4 regions of the Erwinia sp. LJJL01 genome follow, and region 1 is predicted to be linked to each of the others. Evidence: predicted binding sites of a transcription regulator. Region 1 holds the regulator's gene; each other region holds the start of a gene.
The links. The regulator PurR, encoded in region 1, represses purine synthesis genes. The targets are predictions, from matches to a motif close to CANGCAAACGTTTGCNTG.
Positions count from the first base shown of each region.

Region 2: a site for PurR is predicted at 2,140-2,157, ahead of ACLI4M_RS11490 (NCS2 family permease). Genes of this name have one in related genera too.
Region 3: a site for PurR is predicted at 2,240-2,257, ahead of ACLI4M_RS04400 (nucleoside-specific channel-forming protein Tsx). Genes of this name have one in related genera too.
Region 4: a site for PurR is predicted at 2,811-2,828, ahead of carA (glutamine-hydrolyzing carbamoyl-phosphate synthase small subunit). Genes of this name have one in related genera too.

Region 1 covers NZ_CP178576.1:4,444,895-4,449,971, forward strand. Annotated here, with positions in the region: gene gloA (lactoylglutathione lyase) at 1-168, shown strand, start outside; gene rnt (ribonuclease T) at 273-932, shown strand; gene ACLI4M_RS21750 (Grx4 family monothiol glutaredoxin) at 1,014-1,352, opposite strand; gene ACLI4M_RS21755 (C40 family peptidase) at 1,723-2,571, shown strand; gene ACLI4M_RS21760 (YnhF family membrane protein) at 2,614-2,703, opposite strand; gene purR (HTH-type transcriptional repressor PurR) at 2,999-4,024, shown strand; gene punR (DNA-binding transcriptional activator PunR) at 4,049-4,966, opposite strand.
Region 2 covers NZ_CP178576.1:2,296,863-2,301,939, forward strand. Annotated here, with positions in the region: gene ACLI4M_RS11470 (diguanylate cyclase domain-containing protein) at 1-72, shown strand, start outside; gene soxS (superoxide response transcriptional regulator SoxS) at 74-466, opposite strand; gene soxR (redox-sensitive transcriptional activator SoxR) at 559-1,026, shown strand; gene ACLI4M_RS11485 (glutathione S-transferase family protein) at 1,069-1,731, shown strand; gene ACLI4M_RS11490 (NCS2 family permease) at 2,288-3,637, shown strand; gene ACLI4M_RS11495 (Na+/H+ antiporter) at 3,816-5,077, shown strand, end outside.
Region 3 covers NZ_CP178576.1:773,086-778,162, reverse strand. Annotated here, with positions in the region: gene ACLI4M_RS04410 (hypothetical protein) at 1-215, shown strand, start outside; gene speG (spermidine N1-acetyltransferase) at 257-823, opposite strand; gene ACLI4M_RS04400 (nucleoside-specific channel-forming protein Tsx) at 1,104-1,964, opposite strand; gene ACLI4M_RS04395 (DUF4056 domain-containing protein) at 2,378-3,532, opposite strand; gene ACLI4M_RS04390 (BamA/TamA family outer membrane protein) at 3,529-4,665, opposite strand; gene ACLI4M_RS04385 (hypothetical protein) at 4,668-5,077, opposite strand, start outside.
Region 4 covers NZ_CP178576.1:2,732,690-2,737,766, reverse strand. Annotated here, with positions in the region: gene carB (carbamoyl-phosphate synthase large subunit) at 1-1,433, opposite strand, end outside; gene carA (glutamine-hydrolyzing carbamoyl-phosphate synthase small subunit) at 1,452-2,588, opposite strand; gene dapB (4-hydroxy-tetrahydrodipicolinate reductase) at 3,058-3,879, opposite strand; gene ACLI4M_RS13520 (peptidoglycan recognition protein family protein) at 4,081-4,530, shown strand; gene ACLI4M_RS13515 (hypothetical protein) at 4,527-4,940, shown strand.

The DNA.
Region 1 (5,077 bases):
GATTGTGCCGCCACCTGCGACCGCATTCGTAATGATGGTGGCAATGTCACCCGTGAAGCCGGCCCGGTAAAAGGCGGCAGTACCATTATTGCTTTTGTTGAAGATCCGGACGGTTATAAAATCGAACTGATCGAAAACAAACATGCTGGTCACGGTCTGGGCAATTAATTGTTTAGGGTGCCTTTTTGGCACCCTCTCCCTTCCTGTTTGCTGCATCCTGCAGTGAAATTTGCCATAATGTGCGCTGCCTTTTTTCCGCCTATGAGATGCCGATGTCTGAATCGAATGAACTGAACACCCTGAGCAGCCGTTTTCGCGGTTTTTATCCAGTGGTGATTGACGTTGAAACCGCCGGTTTTGATGCCAAAACTAACGCTTTACTGGAAATCGCTGCGGTCACGCTTAAGATGGACGACAATGGCTGGCTGGAAAAAGATGAGACGCTGCACTTCCATGTCGAACCCTTTGTCGGCTCAGTTCTGCAACCCGAAGCGCTGGCGTTCAACGGCATCGACCCGAACAACCCTTTGCGCGGCGCAGTGAGCGAGTACGAAGCGCTGCATGCGATTTTCAAACTGGTGCGTAAAGGCGTGAAGGATCAGGGCTGTAACCGGGCGATCATGGTGGCACACAACGCAACTTTCGACCTGAACTTTATGAACGCCGCCGCCGAGCGCGCCAGCCTGAAGCGCAACCCTTTCCATCCGTTTGTCACCTTTGATACGGCGGCATTGAGTGGTCTGGTGCTGGGGCAAACCGTTCTGGCTAAAGCCTGCACCACTGCCGGCATCGCTTTTGATAATACCCAGGCACACTCCGCACTGTATGACACGCTGCAGACCGCGGATCTGTTCTGTGAACTGGTTAATCGCTGGAAACGTCTGGGCGGCTGGCCGTTGCCCGCCAGCGCCGATGATCAACAGCAGGCTTAAACGCGCTGATTGAAAGATAAAAAAAAACCGGAGCCATTTGGCTCCGGTTTTTATTTTGGGTGCACTCTCAAGCTTTAACGCTTATTCAGACGCTTCGCTCGGATACTTTGCCGCAGTTTCTTTAATCAGACTCTGCAGTTCGCCGCGCTGGTACATTTCAATGATGATATCGCAGCCGCCGACCAGCTCACCGTCAACCCACAGCTGTGGGAAGGTCGGCCAGTTGGCATACTTCGGCATTTCAGCACGGATGTCCGGGTTCAGCAGAATATCAACATAGGCGAAACGCTCGCCGCAGGCTGAAAGCGCCTGAACAGCCTGCGCGGAGAAGCCGCAGCTTGGCAGTTTCGGGGAGCCTTTCATATACAGCAGGATCGGGTTTTCTGCAATCTGGCGCTGAATTTTTTCAACAGTACTCATAAATGCCTTCCTCAATACGATACTTCGTGTTTAGTTATTGTAGCGATTCTGTCCAGGCGATGAAAATGACATTTTCAGCAACAGCGTCAGCCTGTGCGCTGTCGTGGAACAGGTGATGGTGACAAAATAACATTTTCTTATCATCAATTCTCCCTCTGTCATGCGCGAAAGTGCAGTAACCGCTGACTTAACCACCTGATTGTGCTCAATTTCAAAGCGTTTACTTGATCTGTATTATTGAAACAAAAAAGACCTTACCTTTTGTTAAGAAGTTAGATTAGAATCGGTCCAACCTTCTGCTTTAGCGCAGAAATCACTTTTTCTGGCTGTGTTGCAGTGTTTTGCAGCGCACAAACTGTTAATGAGAACAATGCGTTCACTCATCACACTCATTCTGCTGGCCTTTGCTCAGCTATTTTTGAACCTGGCGCACGCATCGCCACATGCTCCTATTAATGCAAATCAACATAAAGTTGATAGCAGCGCTGCCAGTAAGGATGACCGGCGTAAACGCCGCCCGGTTAAAGCCGCCTCAACCAAAAAAGTCAAAGAACCCCTCAGCAAAAAGAGCAAACAACCAGCCAAAACCACGCGTACAACCGTTGCGCAAAAACTTAAGCTGAAAAAGAAACCCGCTGCTGAGCCGGTAAAAAAGATTAACGTCGCAAAAACCAAAACCACGGCTAAAAAGCTGGCTAAGAACGAAGGTAAAAAACGCTACGGTCGCCAGCGTGCAGATAAAAAACTCGAATCGCGCGTAGCAGAGAGTACCGATGCGCCGCTCAAGCTGAGTAAAGCTCACCGCGCGCGCTATCAGAAAGCTCGTGAGACAGCGATGAATAAACTGATGGGTCAGCTAGGGAAACCCTACCAGTGGGGCGGAACCTCGCCAAAAACCGGCTTCGACTGCAGTGGGCTGGTTTGGTATGCCTATAAAGATTTAGTGAAGTTTAAGATCCCACGTACCGCGAATGAAATGTATCACCTGCGTGACGCGGCCTCGATCAAACGCGATGAGTTGGAAAAAGGCGATTTGGTATTTTTCCGCATTAATGGTCGCGGCACTGCCGACCATGTGGGCGTCTATCTGGGCGGTGGGAAATTTATCCAGTCACCACGCACCGGCAAAGATATCCAGGTGAGCGCGCTGACGGAAGACTACTGGCAGGAGCACTACATTGGTGCCCGGCGCATGATGACACCGAAAACCATTCGTTAAACGCTAAAGAGAACGGGAGGAGCGACCTCCTCCCGGTGAAACTTAGTGCATTACTGCCGTGATGCTAAACGCAATAATCATCAGCAGTGAACCCACAACCGTCAGCAGTGTCATTTTCATATCGGTATTCATTTCCCCCCCCTTAATAACCCTGTTTAAAGTAAGCCAATAGATTTTCCCACAGTAGCCCGTAAAAATCTCGTTTTCTTTGCGCAGCCTTGCTAGAATTCCTCTTTTCCGTTGCGCAACAAGCACGGAAGTGATTTTACTCAGCACCGCATGTCACTCTACGGACGATTTAACCCCATCCTGACCCTTTGAGACAGCATCCATCATTATTCTGGGCGGCCAGAAATGGCGGTGTTTAGGCAAACGTTTAACCAATTAGTTATCAGAGTGTTACGATAACGCCAGGAGTACGAGTTTAATGGCAACAATTAAGGATGTGGCAAAGCGCGCCGGTGTTTCCACCACCACCGTTTCCCATGTAATCAATAAAACGCGCTTTGTAGCTGAAGAGACGCGTGAAGCGGTATGGACGGCAATCAAAGAATTGCACTATTCTCCCAGCGCCGTTGCACGTAGTCTGAAGGTTAACCACACCAAAACTATTGGCCTGCTGGCAACGTCCAGCGAAGCCCCCTATTTTGCCGAGATTATCGAAGCCATTGAAAACCGTTGCTTTGCTAAAGGTTATACGCTGATCCTCGGCAATGCGCACAACGACATCCAGAAGCAGCAGGCTTATCTGTCGATGATGGCGCAAAAGCGCGTTGATGGCCTGCTGGTGATGTGCTCAGAATACCCCGATGAGCTGATTTCCATGCTGGAAGACAATCGTAATATCCCCATGGTGGTAATGGACTGGGGTGAATCGCGCGGCGACTTCACTGATACCGTACTGGATAACGCTTTCGAAGGTGGCTACCTTGCCGGGCGCTATCTGATTGAACGTGGGCATCGTGATATTGGCGCGATCCCGGGGCAGCTGGAGCGCAACACCGGCGGCGGCCGCCATGCTGGCTTTATCAAGGCTCTTAACGAAGCCGGCATCAGCCTGCGCGATGAGTGGCTGGTGCAGGGTGACTTCGAACCGGAATCCGGCTACCGCGCCATGCAGCAGATTTTGTCACAGAAGCAGCGCCCGACGGCGATCTTCTGCGGTGGCGATATCATGGCAATGGGGGCTATCTGTGCCGCTGATGAGATGGGCCTGCGTGTGCCACAGGATATTTCGGTGATCGGTTATGACAACGTGCGCAACGCGCGCTACTTCACGCCGGCGCTCACCACCGTCCACCAGCCAAAAGAGCGTCTGGGTGAAACTGCCTTTGATATGCTGCTCGACAGAATTACCAGCAAGCGTGAAGAGCCTCAGACCATTGAGGTGCACCCTTCGCTGATTGAGCGCCGTTCAGTGGCCGATGGCCCATTCCGCGATTACCGTCGTTAATCCTCAGGGTGATGTTGCGCAACGTCACCCTGGTACGGTTTCACTTAGCCACTCGGCGTTAAGCGTTTCGGTACTGCCCAGATGTTCCAGCAGCCAGCTTAACGCCGGGGAGACGCTCTGCTCTGACCAACTCAGGCAGCACGGGCTATCGGGAAAAGGGGCGGCAAGCGGCAGCTCGCACAACACCCCCTGCTCCAGCCACGGCTGAGCAAAGTGCCCTGGTACCATACCCACGCATAATCCGGCGCGCAGGCAGTCAAACGCGCTATCCCAGTCCGGCACCACCAGCCGCCGCTGGTTATTCAGCGTCCAGGTAGTGCGCTTTGGCAAGGCTCTGGAGGTATCCTCCAGCACCAGCGATGGCCACTCGCGTATCAACTCTTCATTCAACGGGCTGCTGTGGCCAAGCAGCGGATGCCCGGCCAGCACGACACAGCGCCAGTTCAAACTTCCCATATCGCGAAAAGCAAAACGCCCGCCGACAGGAATAGCCTGCGTTGCGCCAATCGCCACGTCGACGCGCCCGTCCGCCAGCGCATCCCAAACGCCGTTGAAAACCTCTGGCGTAATATGCAGCTCCATATCCGGGAAGTGGCGGTAAAAATCCACCACCAGCTGCCGGGTACGCGCCGGACGGACAATACGATCGACCGCGATATTAATCTGCCCACGCCAGCCGTTAGCCACCTGTTGACAGCGCCGACGGGTGGCGAGCATTTTTTTGATGACAACTCTGCCCTCTTCGCTGAATACGCGCCCGGCTTCGGTCAGCACCACGTCGCGGTGCCGCCGCTCAAACAGGCTAACGGCTAGCCACTCCTCCATCTGACGTACGGTATAGCTGACGGCAGAGGGCACGCGATGCAGTTCTGCCGCAGCAGCGGTAAAACTGCCGGTTCTGGCAACCGCATCAATAACTTCCAGAGAATGTTCAGACCACATAGCTTTGCCTTCAATTTTTTTCAATGCGCCTGACGAATATTAGCGTTTCACAAGCCAGTCGGCACTCTATTACACTGCGTCGGTGAAAATTTGTCTGATAAGAGTTAAAAC
Region 2 (5,077 bases), 2.1 Mb from region 1:
TACCTGTCGCCCTCGTACTGGGGGCAGGAGGCGCAGGGGCTGCCACCGTCAATCGCAGTGGCGTCGCGCTGATTCAGTTGCGCAGCCCGCTGCTTGAGTAGTCGCTGCAGTCGACGTTCCAGCTGCTGCGCTGTAAAGACTGGCGGCGCATAGCGTGGCGATAAGCGGTTGGCGTCTGTGAGAACTGGCGGCGGAACACGCGTGAGAAGGTCTGCTGCGAGTCATAGCCATACTGCATAGCGATATCAAACACCGGGCGCTGGGTCTGACGCAGGGCTTCTGCGGCCAGCGTCAGGCGGCGTTCGCGAATATAGTTGCCCAGCGTCTGCCTGGTGACGGTGCGGAACATACGCTGCAGGTGCCATTTCGAATATCCCGATTTTGCCGCCACTTCATCTATCGACAACGTCTTATCCAGGTTGTTATCAATCCAGTGGGTCAGGGTGTTGATGATGTCGTCATGCATTCCTTTTTCTCCCAGGTCTTGTGCGTCAAACGGTCGCGGTCTCAATGGTTGCTGAGTATAATTCCTCAAGTTAACTTGAGGTAAAGGGCCAAATGAAAAAAAGTCTCAACAATCCCAACAAGCGAGAACTGACCCCCGGCGACGTGGCGCAGCGCTGCGGCGTGGCGGTCTCCACGCTGCACTTCTATGAAAGCAAAGGATTAATTAGCAGCTATCGTAACCCCGGCAACCAGCGGCGTTACACGCGCGACGTGCTGCGGCGCGTGGCGGTGATCAAGATTGCCCAGCGCATCGGTATTCCGCTGGCGACCATCAGCGACAGTCTGATGCAGTACCCGCCGGGCAAACGCATGTCGCCAAAAGAGTGGGCGGTGCTGTCGCAGCAGTGGCGTGTAGAGCTGGATCGCCGCATCGAGACGCTGACCCATCTCAGAGACGACCTCGACGGCTGCATCGGCTGTGGCTGCCTGTCGATGGAGGACTGCCCGCTGCGCAACCCGGGCGACAGGCTGAGCGAGCAGGGCACCGGCGCGATCCTGCTGGATGTGAAAGGGCCATAAACTCCTATACTTAGAGTTTGTTCACCGCTTGAAGGAGTGGCTATGATCACCGTGCATCATCTGAATAATTCGCGCTCGCAGCGTGTGCTGTGGCTGCTGGAAGAGCTGGAAGTGCCCTACCAGATCAAGCGTTACCAGCGCGAAGCCAGCATGCTGGCCCCCGCCGAGCTGAAAAAAGTGCATCCGCTGGGGAAATCCCCGGTTATCACCGACGGAAATCGCGTGGTGGCCGAGTCCGGCGCGATCCTCGAATACCTGGAAGCCCACTATGACGCAGAAAATCGGCTGAAACTTTTCGATGAGGAGGAGGTGATCCAGTCGCGCTACTGGCTACACTACGCGGAAGGCTCACTGATGCCGCTGCTGGTGATGAAGCTGATCTTCAGCCGCATGGGGCAGGCTCCGGTGCCGTGGCTGCTGCGCCCGATCGGCAGTGCCTTTGGCAAAGGGGTACAGAAAGGCTATCTCAATCCACAGATCGCGACTCACCGCCAGTTTATTGAGCAGCACCTGACCAGCCATCAGTGGTTTGCCGGCAGCCGCTTCAGCATTGCCGATGTGCAAATGAGTTTTCCGCTACAGGCGCTGACCGCACGCGGAGGCGCCGCCGACAGCCCGGCGATTCAGGCATGGCTGCAAAAAGTGCAGGCGCGTGCCGCCTGGCAGCGCGCTCTGCAGCAGGGTGGCGAAATTAACCTCTCCTGAATCTTTTTCTCCCCCTGACGCATAAAGGTTTCACCCAGCCTGCATCGTGCCATAGCCATAAGAAAGCGCTATTACGATGCAGGCACGCTCCCCCGCTACTATTATCCCCGTCATACTTCAAGCTGCAGATGCGTTGGCCGCATTACTCGACCCATCCGTGGGTCTCGCCCTTTCAGGGCTGCTGTGAACAGCGTTCAAATCTGCTCCATGCAGATTTGTCGCTCACCCGAATCACTTACGGAAGTCAAGCTCATCGGGATTTACTCGTTTGCCGCCTTCCTGCAGCCAGAATTATTTAGGGGATATTTTGCTGAGATCCGCTTAACAGGTGTTGAAAATGCACCAATAAACACCGGATAATCGTTTGCTCACAAATAAGCACTGCAATTACGCGGTTTTTTGCGTGGAATAGAAAACGTTTGCCTTTATCCGGTCAGCGCCTCGCCCTGAGGTTTTTTGTACCGCGTATATTGTGCCAGGGATGCAAATGTTGGACGCCGCTGGGTAACAGCGGTACTGCGCAGCGATAACTCATAAGAAAGCTCAGGGGATTACTATGTCGACTCCTTCTCAACCGGCCAGCGGCTCTTTAGACGCCTGGTTCAAAATCTCTGCGCGCGGCAGTAGCGTGCGCCAGGAAGTCTTAGCCGGACTCACCACCTTCCTTGCGATGGTTTACTCGGTGATCGTGGTGCCTTCAATGCTGGGCAAAGCCGGTTTCCCACCGACCGCCGTGTTCGTCGCGACCTGCCTGGTGGCCGGTTTCGGCTCGCTGCTGATGGGCCTGTGGGCCAACCTGCCGATGGCGATTGGCTGTGCTATCTCACTGACGGCATTTACCGCCTTCAGCCTGGTGCTGGGCCAGCATATCAGCGTTCCGGTGGCACTCGGTGCGGTATTCCTGATGGGGGTGCTGTTTACGCTGATTTCCGCCACCGGTATCCGCGCGTGGATTTTGCGTAACCTGCCGATGGGCGTGGCGCACGGCACCGGCGTGGGTATTGGCCTGTTCCTGCTGCTGATTGCGGCGGATGGCGTTGGCCTGGTGGTGAAAAACCCGGGCCCAGGCCTGCCGGTTACGCTGGGTCACTTCCCCTCCTTCCCGGTGGTGATGACGCTGCTTGGTCTGGCGGTGATTTTCGGCCTGGAAAAACTGCGGGTGCCGGGCGGCATCCTGCTGACGATTATTGCTATCTCGGTGATTGGTCTGATCTTCGACCCGGCGGTGAGCTATCAGGGGCTGTTCGCGATGCCAAGCCTGAGCGATGCGCAGGGTAACTCGCTGCTGTTCAGCCTTGATATTCTTGGCGCGCTGAAACCGGCGGTGCTGCCAAGCGTGCTGGCGCTGGTGATGACGGCGGTGTTTGACGCCACCGGTACCATCCGCGCGGTGGCTGGCCAGGCAAATCTGCTGGACAAAGATAACCAGATTATTAACGGCGGCAAGGCACTGACCACCGACTCACTGAGCAGCATCTTCTCCGGTCTGGTCGGCGCCGCACCTGCGGCCGTGTATATCGAATCGGCAGCGGGCACGGCGGCGGGCGGTAAAACCGGTCTGACGGCGATTGTGGTTGGCGTGCTGTTCCTGATGATCCTGTTCCTGTCGCCGCTGGCCTATCTGGTCCCTGGCTATGCCACGGCGCCTGCGCTGATGTACGTTGGCCTGCTGATGCTGAGCAACGTGTCGAAAATTGATTTCAGCGACTTCGTGGATGCGATGTCCGGCCTGCTGGCTGCGGTATTTATCGTGCTGACCTGTAATATCGTCACCGGCATCATGCTCGGTTTCGGCGCCCTGGTCATCGGCCGTATCTTTGCCGGCGAGTGGCGCAAGCTGAATGCGGGCACGGTGATCATTGCCGTGGCCCTGGTCGCTTTCTATGCCGGCGGTTGGGCGATTTAATCCTGTTTCGGGGCCGAATTCGTCGGCCCCACCTTCAGATGTCACTGAATTTCTCCTCTATACGCACATCCTGTTTCTAAACATTTTCTTAATTTGTTTTACTATCATTCAGGACATGATCATCATCATGTTCGTGGTTGTTTTTTACCCACCGGAAGACGTATAAAGAAAGGAAAGCATGGAAATCTTCTTCACCATCCTCATTTTGACGCTGGTTGTTTCGCTGTCCGGCGTTGCTGCACGCATCATTCCGTTTCAAATTCCCCTGCCGCTGGTGCAGATCGCCATGGGCGCGCTGCTGGCGTGGCCGACCTTTGGTCTGCATGTCGACTTTGACCCGGAGCTGTTTTTAGTCCTGTTTATCCCGCCGCTGCTGTTTGCCGATGGCTGGAAAACCCCAACCAGTGAGTTTCTGCACCACGGGCGCGAGATCCTCGGCCTGGCGCTGGTGCTGGTACTGATTACCGTGGTCGGTATCGGCTATCTGATTTACTGGCTGGTGCCGGGCATTCCGCTGCTGGCCGCCTTTGCGCTGGCGGCGGTGCTGTCACCCACCGATGCCGTGGCGCTCTCCGGTATCGTCGGCGAGGGGCGCATCCCGAAAAAGATCATGGCGATTTTGCAGGGCGAGGCGCTGATGAACGATGCGTCTGGCCTGGTGTCGCTGAAATTTGCCGTTGCGGTGGCGATGGGCACCATGGTGTTTACCGTTTCCGGCGCCTCGATAGAGTTCCTGAAAGTGGCGATCGGCGGCCTGCTGGCGGGTATTGCCATCTGCTGGCTGTACGGTAAATCGCTGCGCCTGTTCAGCCGCTGGAGCGGGGATGATCCGGCCACCCAGACCGTGCTGCTGCTGCTGCTGCCGTTTGCTTCTTATCTGATTGCCGAACATATCGGCGTCTCCGGTATCCTTGCGGCGGTAGCAGCCGGGATGACCATTTCGCGCTCCGGCATTATCCGCCAGGCACCGCTGGCGATGCGCCTGCGCGCCAACAGCGTCTGGCAGATGCTGGAGTTTGTCTTTAACGGCATGGTGTTCCTGATGCTGGGCCTGCAGCTGCCGGGCATACTTGAAATCTCGGTGCACCAGGCGGATGCGGATCCCAACGTTGAGCTGTGGGCGCTGTTTGCTTCCGTGGTGATGATCTATGTCGCGCTGATGATTGTACGTTTTGGCTGGCTGTGGACCATGCGCCTCATCAGCCGCACCGCGCTGAAAAAGCGTCCGATGGAGTTCTCCAGCTACTCGACGCGTGAACTGCTGATTGCCTCCTTTGCCGGGGTGCGCGGGGCGATTACTCTGGCCGGTGTGCTCTCTATTCCACTGCTGCTGACCAACGGCGATGATTTCCCGGCGCGCTATGAGCTGGTGTTCCTCGCCACCGGGGTGATCCTGTTCTCACTGCTGGTCGGCGTCGTGGTGCTGCCGCTGCTGCTGCG
Region 3 (5,077 bases), 1.1 Mb from region 1:
GCAAGAAAAAATACCGGGTGATGCTGGAACGGCCTGGCTACGTGCCGCAAACCCTGCCGCTGAAAGAGAGCCCGAATCTGTGGTATCTGCTCGGCAATATTCCCCTGCTTGGCTTCCCCGGCTGGCTGGTGGTGGACCCGTTCTACGGGGGAATGTATAAAATTGAGCCGGAAATCCTGCAAACCATCATGAACCCGGTGGGCGCGCGCGGCTAAGCGGATAAACGATTCAGGCCGGAGCGATCCGGCCTGATGGTTTACTGCGCCGTTGGATTGACCATGGCGTGCGGTGGCCGGAAGCGTTCCAGATACTGATGCTGGAAAATACACATGCGAATGGTATTGCGGTACTCGCCGTTGATAAAGAATTCGTGGATCAGCTCCCCTTCAATCTCAAAACCCAGCTTGCGATAAATATGAATGGCCTTGGCGTTCTCTTTATCGACGATCAGGTAAAGTTTATAGAGGTTCAGCACCGAAAAACCGTAATCCATCGCCAGTCTGGCCGCCTTTGTTGCCAATCCTTTACCCTGATGACTCGGGGCAATAATGATCTGAAACTCGGCGCGACGGTGGATATGGTTGATCTCCACCAGTTCTACCAGCCCGGCATTGCTGCCGTCATGTTCCACCACAAAACGCCGTTCACTCTGGTCATGAATATGCTTGTCGTAAAGGTCAGACAGCTCAACAAAGGCCTCATACGGCTCCTCAAACCAGTAGCGCATCACGCTGGCGTTGTTGTCTAACTGATGGACAAAACGCAGATCTTCACGCTCCAGCGGGCGCAGCTTAACGCTGTGGTCGACGGACTTCGCAGACATAAAAATTCCTTTTTGCAGAGGCAATATTGCCGGCCCGAGTATAGCGTTTTAGCGGGCACAAAAAAAACGCGCCTTCAGGCGCGTTGAATCATCGTTTGTAGGGGCCGATCCTCTTTTTCGATCGGCCCGCAATCCAGGCAATACGTAGGGGCCGATCTTTTGTTTCGATCGGCCCGCGATCCAGGCAGTACGTAGGGGCCGATCTTTTGTTTCGATCGGCCCGCGATCCAGGCAGTACGTAGGGGCCGATCTTTTGTTTCGATCGGCCCGCAGCGGGTTATCAGAAGTTGTAACCCACCACCACGTAATAACCGAAGCCGTTCGACTTCACGTTAAAGTTGCCCTTGCCGAAGTTCAGCTCGGTGCCATCTTCCCACTGGCCGCCGTTGTGGAAGTAACGCGCCACGAACGAGTAGTGCCAGTGGTCATAGCCCAGCGAGAGAATATGGCTGGAAGCAATCGAGTTGCTGCTGCGGCCTGCGGTATCACCGAGGTCAGAACCCCAGTCAAAGTTGGTAAAGCCGATATAGCTCAGGTTGCCGCCCCAAACCTGGGTCAGCGGCACAAAGTATTTCACCTTGAAGCGGTAACCGTCCCAGCTGTCTTCGTTGGCAGCAGTGTAGTTTTCCCACTGATATTTCGCATACACGTTCAGCGACAGGCCGATATCAGAATGGGTGTCGATATCGGTGCCCAGGCCCATATACCAGGTATTCTGGCGGTTGGCCTTATTGTCACCCATATCGTAGATATAGTTATTCGCGAAGTACCACTCTTTAAACGGACCGAATGCCAGGCTGGTGCCGGTCAGTTTGTCGATCGAGAAGCGCGGTTCGATCTCCATAAAGAACGGTGAGCCATCGTCCCATGCGCCAACGTCATTGCCGTTACCCACGCCGAAGAATTTAGGTACGTCGATATAGCCGTAGAAATCGAACCAGTCTTTGTGGGCGAAGGCTTCATATTCCAGATACAGGTCATTATTCAGCTGCGGCCCGAAGCGGGTGTGATAGCTGCCCACCACGTTTACGCTCTGGTGCCACCAGTCAGAAACATATTCCGGGTTGCTATCTTGTGCAAAAGAAACGTTGGTATAAGAGAGCGCGGCCAGCGCACCAGCCATCATAATTTTATATTTCATTATTATTACCACATGCTCTGTGACCCTGCGCGGCAGCCAGCACGACGATCGGGTTACGGTTTCTACGGGCGACGATGGGTGATTATTGATGCGACGAAAACACCCGCCTTGAATGCAGCGGCAGTGTGCCGCGAACAGGCTATAAGGAAATAGAGATCGCTCACACTTGTCAAATTCTGTTTCATTTCAATTCAGTTAAAGTGTGATGTGTATCACGTTTATTGGCGTGTGGAGGGGAACTTTCTGGCAAAAGGGCTTTTGCCTGCTTTCTCGCCAGCGTAATCGGTTGCCTGGTGAGATCGGCAGCGGAAAGCAGCAAGCAGCGATCCAGGGGCTAACGGCGAGGGCAAAAAATGAACGCTAAGACATAACTTTATCTTATGAAAAACAACGCGATAATGGCGATAAAATACTCATTTACAGCGCTGGCCGATACGCAGCAGCCGGCGGCGGTCGACCTCTTTTGCCTGCTGCGCCAGCGTGGCAAAATCGGCAAAGCGATAGAAAATCCTGGGGCTTTTGGGCGCGGCCAGCTGTTTCATATTGTTACCGGGCCAGATCTCCAGCCGGGCGAAAGCGCTGAGCGGTTGGCCATGAAAGCTGTCGGGTAGCGTCAGCCACAGCATCGGCACGCGCTCGGCCGGGCGGGTAGGGTAGCGCAGGGCGCCAGTAAGATAGTTGCGCCGGCGTACCAGGAATTTATCCGGCAGGCGGCAGCGGCTATTCCACCACTTGCCGTCGAGCATATCGAAGTGAAAACGGGTCTGCTGCGGGCTGACTGCCTCAAGCTGCGCCAGCGCCTGCGGGATTGCCTGCGCCATTGTACGCTGATACTGCCTGAGCGTGCTGGCGCCGCCATGGTTCAACAGGTCGCTGGCAAGGCGCGCGCCAAGCAGGTTGGAATAGAGGTCTTCCGGTGAAAATGCCGACACGGCTTCAGGGTAGCCAGGTACCGACTCAAAACCGTACCACTGCGCCACCTCATGCCACACCGCCAGCTGATAAGCCAGCTGAGCGGCCATCATCACGGCCAGATGGTAGCGCGCAAGCGCAGTCGCGGGCGGGGTAAACGGCCACAGGCGGATCGTGCGCTGCCCCAGCTCATCATCAAGCCTGACGGTGAAAGCCTGGCCGAGGCGCGGCCAGATCTGGCTGAATAGCCACAGGGTATTATCGGCGGTATCGCGCACGTGGGCGAGATCGATAAAACCGCCGCGCAGCGTATAGATGATGCCGTCATGTTCGCGATTCAGACCGCTCAGCGTGCTGAGGATACTCAGTAAGTGGTCATTATAGTGATGCTGACCGCTATCGTCCGGGGCGATGACGTTGCCGATTTTGAATCCTGGAACGGGAATACCCAGCACTTTTGCCCGCACGTTATAACCGAAGGCGCAGCAGGGGCGCAGGCCCTGCGGTGCGGGCAGCCTGGCTATCACCGGCCAGACCTGGCTGGCGACTGTGGCCGGGCCCTGTAAATTCACCGCGTTAAACGGCCGGTTCTCCAGAGGTGGAGCCTGGCAGCCTGCCAGCAACAGGCTGAACGCGAGTAAGAGACGCGCGATCAAAATGCTTCACCAACCTGGAAATAGAAACCGGAGCTGCGCTGACCGACACCGTAATCAAGCCGCACATTCATCCGTTTTTTAAACTCGAAGCGGTAGCCAACCCCAATCGAAGGGAGCCAGTGGCCATCCAGCACTTCACTCGGGCGCTGAGACATGCTGCCCGCGCCGACCCAGCCCACCACGCCATGGCGCCAGCTCAGTTTTTTCCGCAGTTCGAGCTGGGTAGTCACAATATTTCGCGCGCGAAAGCGCCCCTGATAATAGCCGCGCAGGTGGCGACTGTCGCCCAGCGAACCCAGCATGGTCCACGGCACCTGCCCGGTCGCGAGGCGGCTATACAGCTCCCAGGCCAGCAGCGTGGAGTCATTAAGCGGGTGGTAACGGTCATACTGCAGATCCCAGACCTTAAGGCGGTTATCGCTGCCCAGCGAAGGGAGGTAATCAGTGTAATGGATGCTCAACACCTGCCCCTGCGACGGATTAGCGATAAAATCGCGCGTGTCATAGCTGAACAGCAGGCTGAAGCCGGAGTTTAGCTGATCCAGCGCGACGGGATGGCGCGAAAAGCCGCCCGATGGCTTATCCTGCAACGCGGAAGCACGCTCCCATGAAACCGCCCAGCCAAGCCCGGCATAGGTGTTGGCGCGCAGCCGATAAAGCAGCTGTGGCGTGGCGTTAAAACGGCTGGAGTCATATTTTTGCCTGTCGTGGCGATGGCGCCCTTCACGATAGCCCCGCCCCCAGTAGTAGAGCGGGCGATGGCTGAGGTCACCCTCGATATAAAACCGCCACTGGTCATGGTGAAAAAAGGTGTCATTCTCGTACCCGAAGCCGAAAGCCCCGGTCGAACTGACAAAGCCTGTCAGAGCCAGCGACGAGAGCGGTGTGTTTTCCTGCTGCCGATCGGGCCGGTACAACCCGACAGCCGCAACGCCAATACCGATGCCCAGTTCCGGGGTATAAAACGGACCGGGGACGATGCCCCAGTCAATGCCCTGCGCGGTATTCACCTGCTGGTCTGACCCCAGTTTTGCCAGGTAACGATCGAGGGTCACCCTGCCGGGCAAAAAAGTGGCCTGCGTAACAGGGGAAATACAGAGCAGGCCAAATAACAGCGAAGAGTTTAGCCGCATACTCAGAAGCGGAACTCGCCGCCCAGCATCACGCTGTTACGCTTCTCGAACCCGGCTTCAGCGGTAATATTAAAGTTACGGGTTATTTCATATTGCCCACCGACCAGAATATTCCACGGTGACTGCAAGTGCTGCTTCACCCGGAAGCGGCCCTTATCGTCCTGGTTAACAAATTTAACCAGTCCGGCTAACTCAGCAGGCATATGCAGGTTGCTGATATTGCCACGAAAGTCCTGTGAGACATCCTGATACATGGTGCCAACCCACAGGCTGGCATGGGACTGCGGAATATTGAACCTGTCGGAACCCGGTACGGTAAAGCGATAGCCTACGCGCGGCGTGAAGGTGAAGGCATGGGTGTTACCATCCAGAATATCGAAATCGGTGCGGGTATAGTTAAAATCGAGCGTGC
Region 4 (5,077 bases), 1.7 Mb from region 1:
TCTGCTACCTGCTGCTCCAGCTGTACCAGCTCTTCGATCTGTACCAGGAACCAGCGGTCAACATTGGTCAGCGCGAAGACATCTTCCACGCTCATTCCGGCGCGGAAGGCGTCCGCGATGTACCAGATGCGGTCACAGCCCGCATCTTTCAGCTCGCGACGGATAGTGGTCAGCGCTTCCGGGTCGTTAAGATCCACCTTCGGATCAAAGCCGTGCGCGCCCACTTCCAGGCCGCGCAGCGCTTTCTGCATCGACTCCTGTAAGGTGCGGCCAATCGCCATCACTTCCCCGACAGATTTCATCTGCGTGGTCAGACGGTCGTTAGCACCGGCAAATTTTTCAAAGTTGAAGCGTGGAATTTTGGTGACCACGTAGTCGATAGACGGTTCAAACGACGCCGGGGTCAGGCCGCCGGTGATGTCGTTGGTCAGCTCATCGAGGGTGAAGCCCACTGCCAGCTTGGCGGCGATTTTAGCAATCGGGAAGCCGGTCGCTTTCGAGGCCAGCGCGGAGGAGCGCGACACGCGTGGGTTCATCTCAATGACGATCAAACGGCCATTCTCCGGGTTCACCGAGAACTGCACGTTTGATCCGCCGGTTTCCACGCCGATTTCACGCAGTACCGCCAGCGAGGCGTTACGCATGATCTGGTACTCTTTGTCGGTCAGCGTCTGCGCTGGCGCAACGGTAATCGAGTCACCGGTGTGGATGCCCATGGCATCAAAGTTTTCAATTGAACAGACGATGATGCAGTTGTCGTTTTTATCACGCACCACTTCCATCTCGTACTCTTTCCAGCCAATCAGCGACTCGTCAATCAGCAGCTCATTGGTCGGCGACAGATCGAGGCCGCGCTCGCAAATCTCTTCGAACTCTTCACGGTTGTATGCGATACCGCCACCGGTTCCGCCCATGGTAAAGGAAGGACGGATGATGCACGGGAAGCCGACGTCAGCGGCAACCGCCAGCGCTTCTTCCATGGTGTGCGCAATACCGGAACGCGCGGTGTCGAGGCCAATTTTCTTCATCGCCACGTCGAAACGACGACGGTCTTCAGCTTTATCAATCGCGTCCGCGGTGGCGCCGATCATGGTCACGCCGAACTCTTCCAGCACGCCCTGGCGCTCTAACTCCAGCGCACAGTTCAGCGCGGTCTGGCCGCCCATGGTGGGCAGCACCGCATCCGGACGCTCTTTCTCAATGATTTTGCGTACCACTTCCCAGTTAATCGGCTCGATGTAGGTGGCATCGGCCATATCCGGGTCGGTCATAATGGTAGCCGGGTTAGAGTTCACCAGGATAACGCGGTAACCCTCTTCACGCAGCGCTTTACACGCCTGCGCACCGGAGTAGTCGAATTCACAGGCCTGGCCGATTACGATCGGGCCAGCGCCAAGGATCAGGATGCTTTGTATGTCTGTACGTTTTGGCATTGTCTTTCTCTCCTGATCTTATTTAGAGGCTTTAATCAGTTCGATAAAGTGATCGAACAACGGTGCGGCATCGTGCGGCCCCGGGCTGGCTTCCGGGTGACCCTGGAAGCTGAACGCCGCTTTATCGGTGCGGTGGATGCCCTGCACCGTGTGGTCAAACAGCGAGGTGTGCGTCACGCGCAGGTTGGCCGGCAGGTTGCTGTCATCAACGGCGAAGCCGTGGTTCTGTGCGGTGATCATCACGGTGTTATTGTCGTGATCTTTCACCGGGTGGTTACCGCCGTGGTGGCCAAGCTTCATCTTCACGGTTTTCGCACCGCTTGCCAGCGCCAGCAGCTGATGGCCGAGGCATATGCCGAAGATCGGGATCTCGGTTTCCAGCAGGCGTTTAATCGCGGTAATGGCGTAGTCGCAAGGCTCCGGATCGCCAGGACCGTTGGAGAGGAACACCCCGTCCGGGTTGAGCTTCAGCACCTCTTCTGCCGGGGTCTGCGCCGGCACCACCGTCAGGCGGCAGCCGCGATCAACCAGCATACGCAAAATGTTGCGCTTCACGCCGTAGTCGTAGGCCACCACGTGGAATGGCAGGTCAGCAGCGGCTTTCTCGGCCGGCAGTTCGCCTTCCAGCGTCCAGCTGCCCTGCTGCCAGCTGTAAGGCTGTGCCACAGTCACTTCTTTCGCCAGATCCATCCCCTTCAGGCCCGGGAAAGCTTTGGCTTTTGCCAGGGCTTCGGCGGCGTCCAGTGCGTCTCCGGCGATGATGCAGCCGTTCTGCGCCCCTTTCTCACGCAGCAGACGGGTCAGCTTACGCGTATCGATATCGGCAATCGCGACAATGTTGTTGCGCGTCAGATAGTCAGACAGGCCTTCTTCATTGCGGTAGTTGCTGGCAATCAACGGCAGGTCGCGGATAACTAATCCCTGAGCGTGTACCTGAGTGGATTCTGCGTCAGCGGCGTTAGTGCCGACATTGCCGATATGGGGATAAGTGAGAGTGACGATCTGGCGGGAATAGGAAGGATCAGTGAGGATTTCTTGATAACCGGTCATTGAAGTGTTGAAAACAACTTCTCCCACTGCCGATCCGGTTGCCCCGATGGCCCGACCGTGGAATTGGGTTCCGTCTTCCAGAACCAAGAGCGCTGACTTAATCAAAACATCCTCCAGGGAATAAACAGTCACAATATCTGCATATTAATTCAGGTATGACCCCAAAATCAATGCAAAAACTGCCTGACTGCCCAGTTTTTGGCAAATTGGGCGCATTCTAATGATAGCCCTGGCGAAAGTCTACCCTGCGCGCCACTTTTTCTGCGTTTTTTAACTCACTGAGTGGAAAGTCGGATGATTTACCCTGAAAACAGCACATATCCTGGCAATAAAAACGGTTGCCTGCCAGCTTCTGCATTATTTCTGGTGTGACAGAGTAAAAAAGTGGACCAAATGGTCAAAATTAGCGTCATGAGTGAGTAAAAAAGAAGGGTAATATAACTTTATAGCAGCAATGATTAAATATTAATGACAAACAGCTATTTTCCTTAAAAATAAAAAGGGCAATAAAATTATTGCCCATCCAATCAAAACGTTATGATTGAAATAACCACATCACGATGGTGCACAACACTTATAAATCATCCAGGTTAAGCACGCTTCTCATGTCATGAAGACCACTTTTATGTGCCTTTAACCAGACAGCTGCACGAACTGCGCCATTAGCGAAGGTCATGCGGCTTGAAGCCTTGTGGGTAATCTCTACTCGCTCGCCAACATCAGCAAACATCGCGGTGTGCTCGCCGACGATATCCCCGGCGCGCACGGTGGCGAAACCGATAGTCTGCGCTTCACGCTCACCGGTGTGACCTTCACGCGCATAGACCGCATGCTCGTTCAGGTTCCAGTTCATCGCATCAGCAATGGCTTCCCCCATTGCCAGCGCCGTCCCTGATGGTGCATCAACCTTATGACGGTGGTGCGCTTCGATAATTTCGATATCCGCATAGTCACCCATCACTTTTGCCGCCTTCTCCAACAGCTTCAGCACCAGATTGACGCCAACGCTGAAATTAGCCGCAAATACGATACCAATCTCTTGCGCTGCGGCTTTGATCGCCGCTTTGCCTGCCTCATCAAAACCGGTGGTGCCAATCACCATCGCTTTCTTATGCTGACGGCAAAATGCCATATAGTGCAGCGTGCCTTCCGGGCGGGTGAAGTCGATCAGTACGTCGAAGTCATTAACCACGGCATCCAGATTGTCGCTGACCTTGATACCCAGTGCGCCACAGCCCGCCAGTTCACCGGCATCGGCGCCAACCAGCGATGAGCCAGCACGGACAATGGCTGCGCCCAGACGCGCCCCCTCAGCCTGTTCAGTTGCCTGAATCAGCTGACGCCCCATACGCCCTGCGGCTCCCACAATGGCGATACGGATTTCTGCATTACTCATAATTATTCATTCCTGACAGATGTCTATGCATGCAAAGCGCACCCAGATTAACCACGGGTTAACCCCTGCGCCACAACTAAAACCACATAATAAGAATTTTACGCCAGCGCGTGAGGATTATCAGTAAAACTGAATTTTTACTTACAGGCTGGATATGCCACCCGAAAACATCAGCCTGTCGTTCTCGCGGGTCAGATATGAATATACGTTATCATTGATAAAGACGGCACCATCTATCAAACCGCGTCGCTGTTCAGGGTGACTTATCACGTGGGGAGGATGCGCTCACGCTGCCTGATCACCCACAAAGGTGCCCCTGCCGAACTCAAAAAAGCTATTCAGTTAGAGAATGCCTGGCAAGTAAAGGCAATATCAGATCGTGAAAGGAAGAAAGAGTGGCCTGACCGTTTTCCAGCAAATACGGATTCTATTGGTATAGAGATTGTCGGAGAGACTTACCCGACCGATGATTTGAAAAACTATCCTGATGGGAAAATTTATGTGACGGTAAATCAGCCACAGTCTGAATCACTAAAATGGTTAATTGCCGAATTAAAAGACACACTTAAGATTAATACCAGCGAAATTTTCAGGCATCCTGAAATAGCCAGAAAAAACAAAACGGAAGCGAGCACAGTGAAATGGGAATGAAGAACTGTGATTTTAAAAGCTACATACTTCTGAGTTTATTGTTTCTCACTGGCTTCAGCGAGGCCCAATCGGTTTCGTCCGTGAACATTGTCAGCATCGGGCAAACGCTAAAGGAGGTAACAAATCCTTATGAAATCAGAGCCTGTAAAAAATTCAGGCCGACAAAAGAACAGGTGATCAACTTCTTTAACCATGCCTACCCCGTTGAAAGCCATTTCGCTGACGATACTCGCTACTCTTCATGTTATGCCCAGGGGGATGTTAAGTATGGCGATCAACTGCCAGGGAAATGGATGTTATTTTCCAGTGGTATTGCGCTGCTGGTTCTCAACGATGAACGCTCAGTAAACCTCTTCTACGATCACAACCAGTGGCATGACCCCAATGGCGGAACCTATGATATTAAATGAGCAGCACGGGGGCGACCAGAAAACAAGGTCTTCATCATGGCCGGTGGAAATCATCGGCACGGGGCGACCGGAAAACAAGGTCGCCCCCTACGGAAGAATCGCGATCAATGTAGGGGCGGACCCTCTTTTTCGGTCCG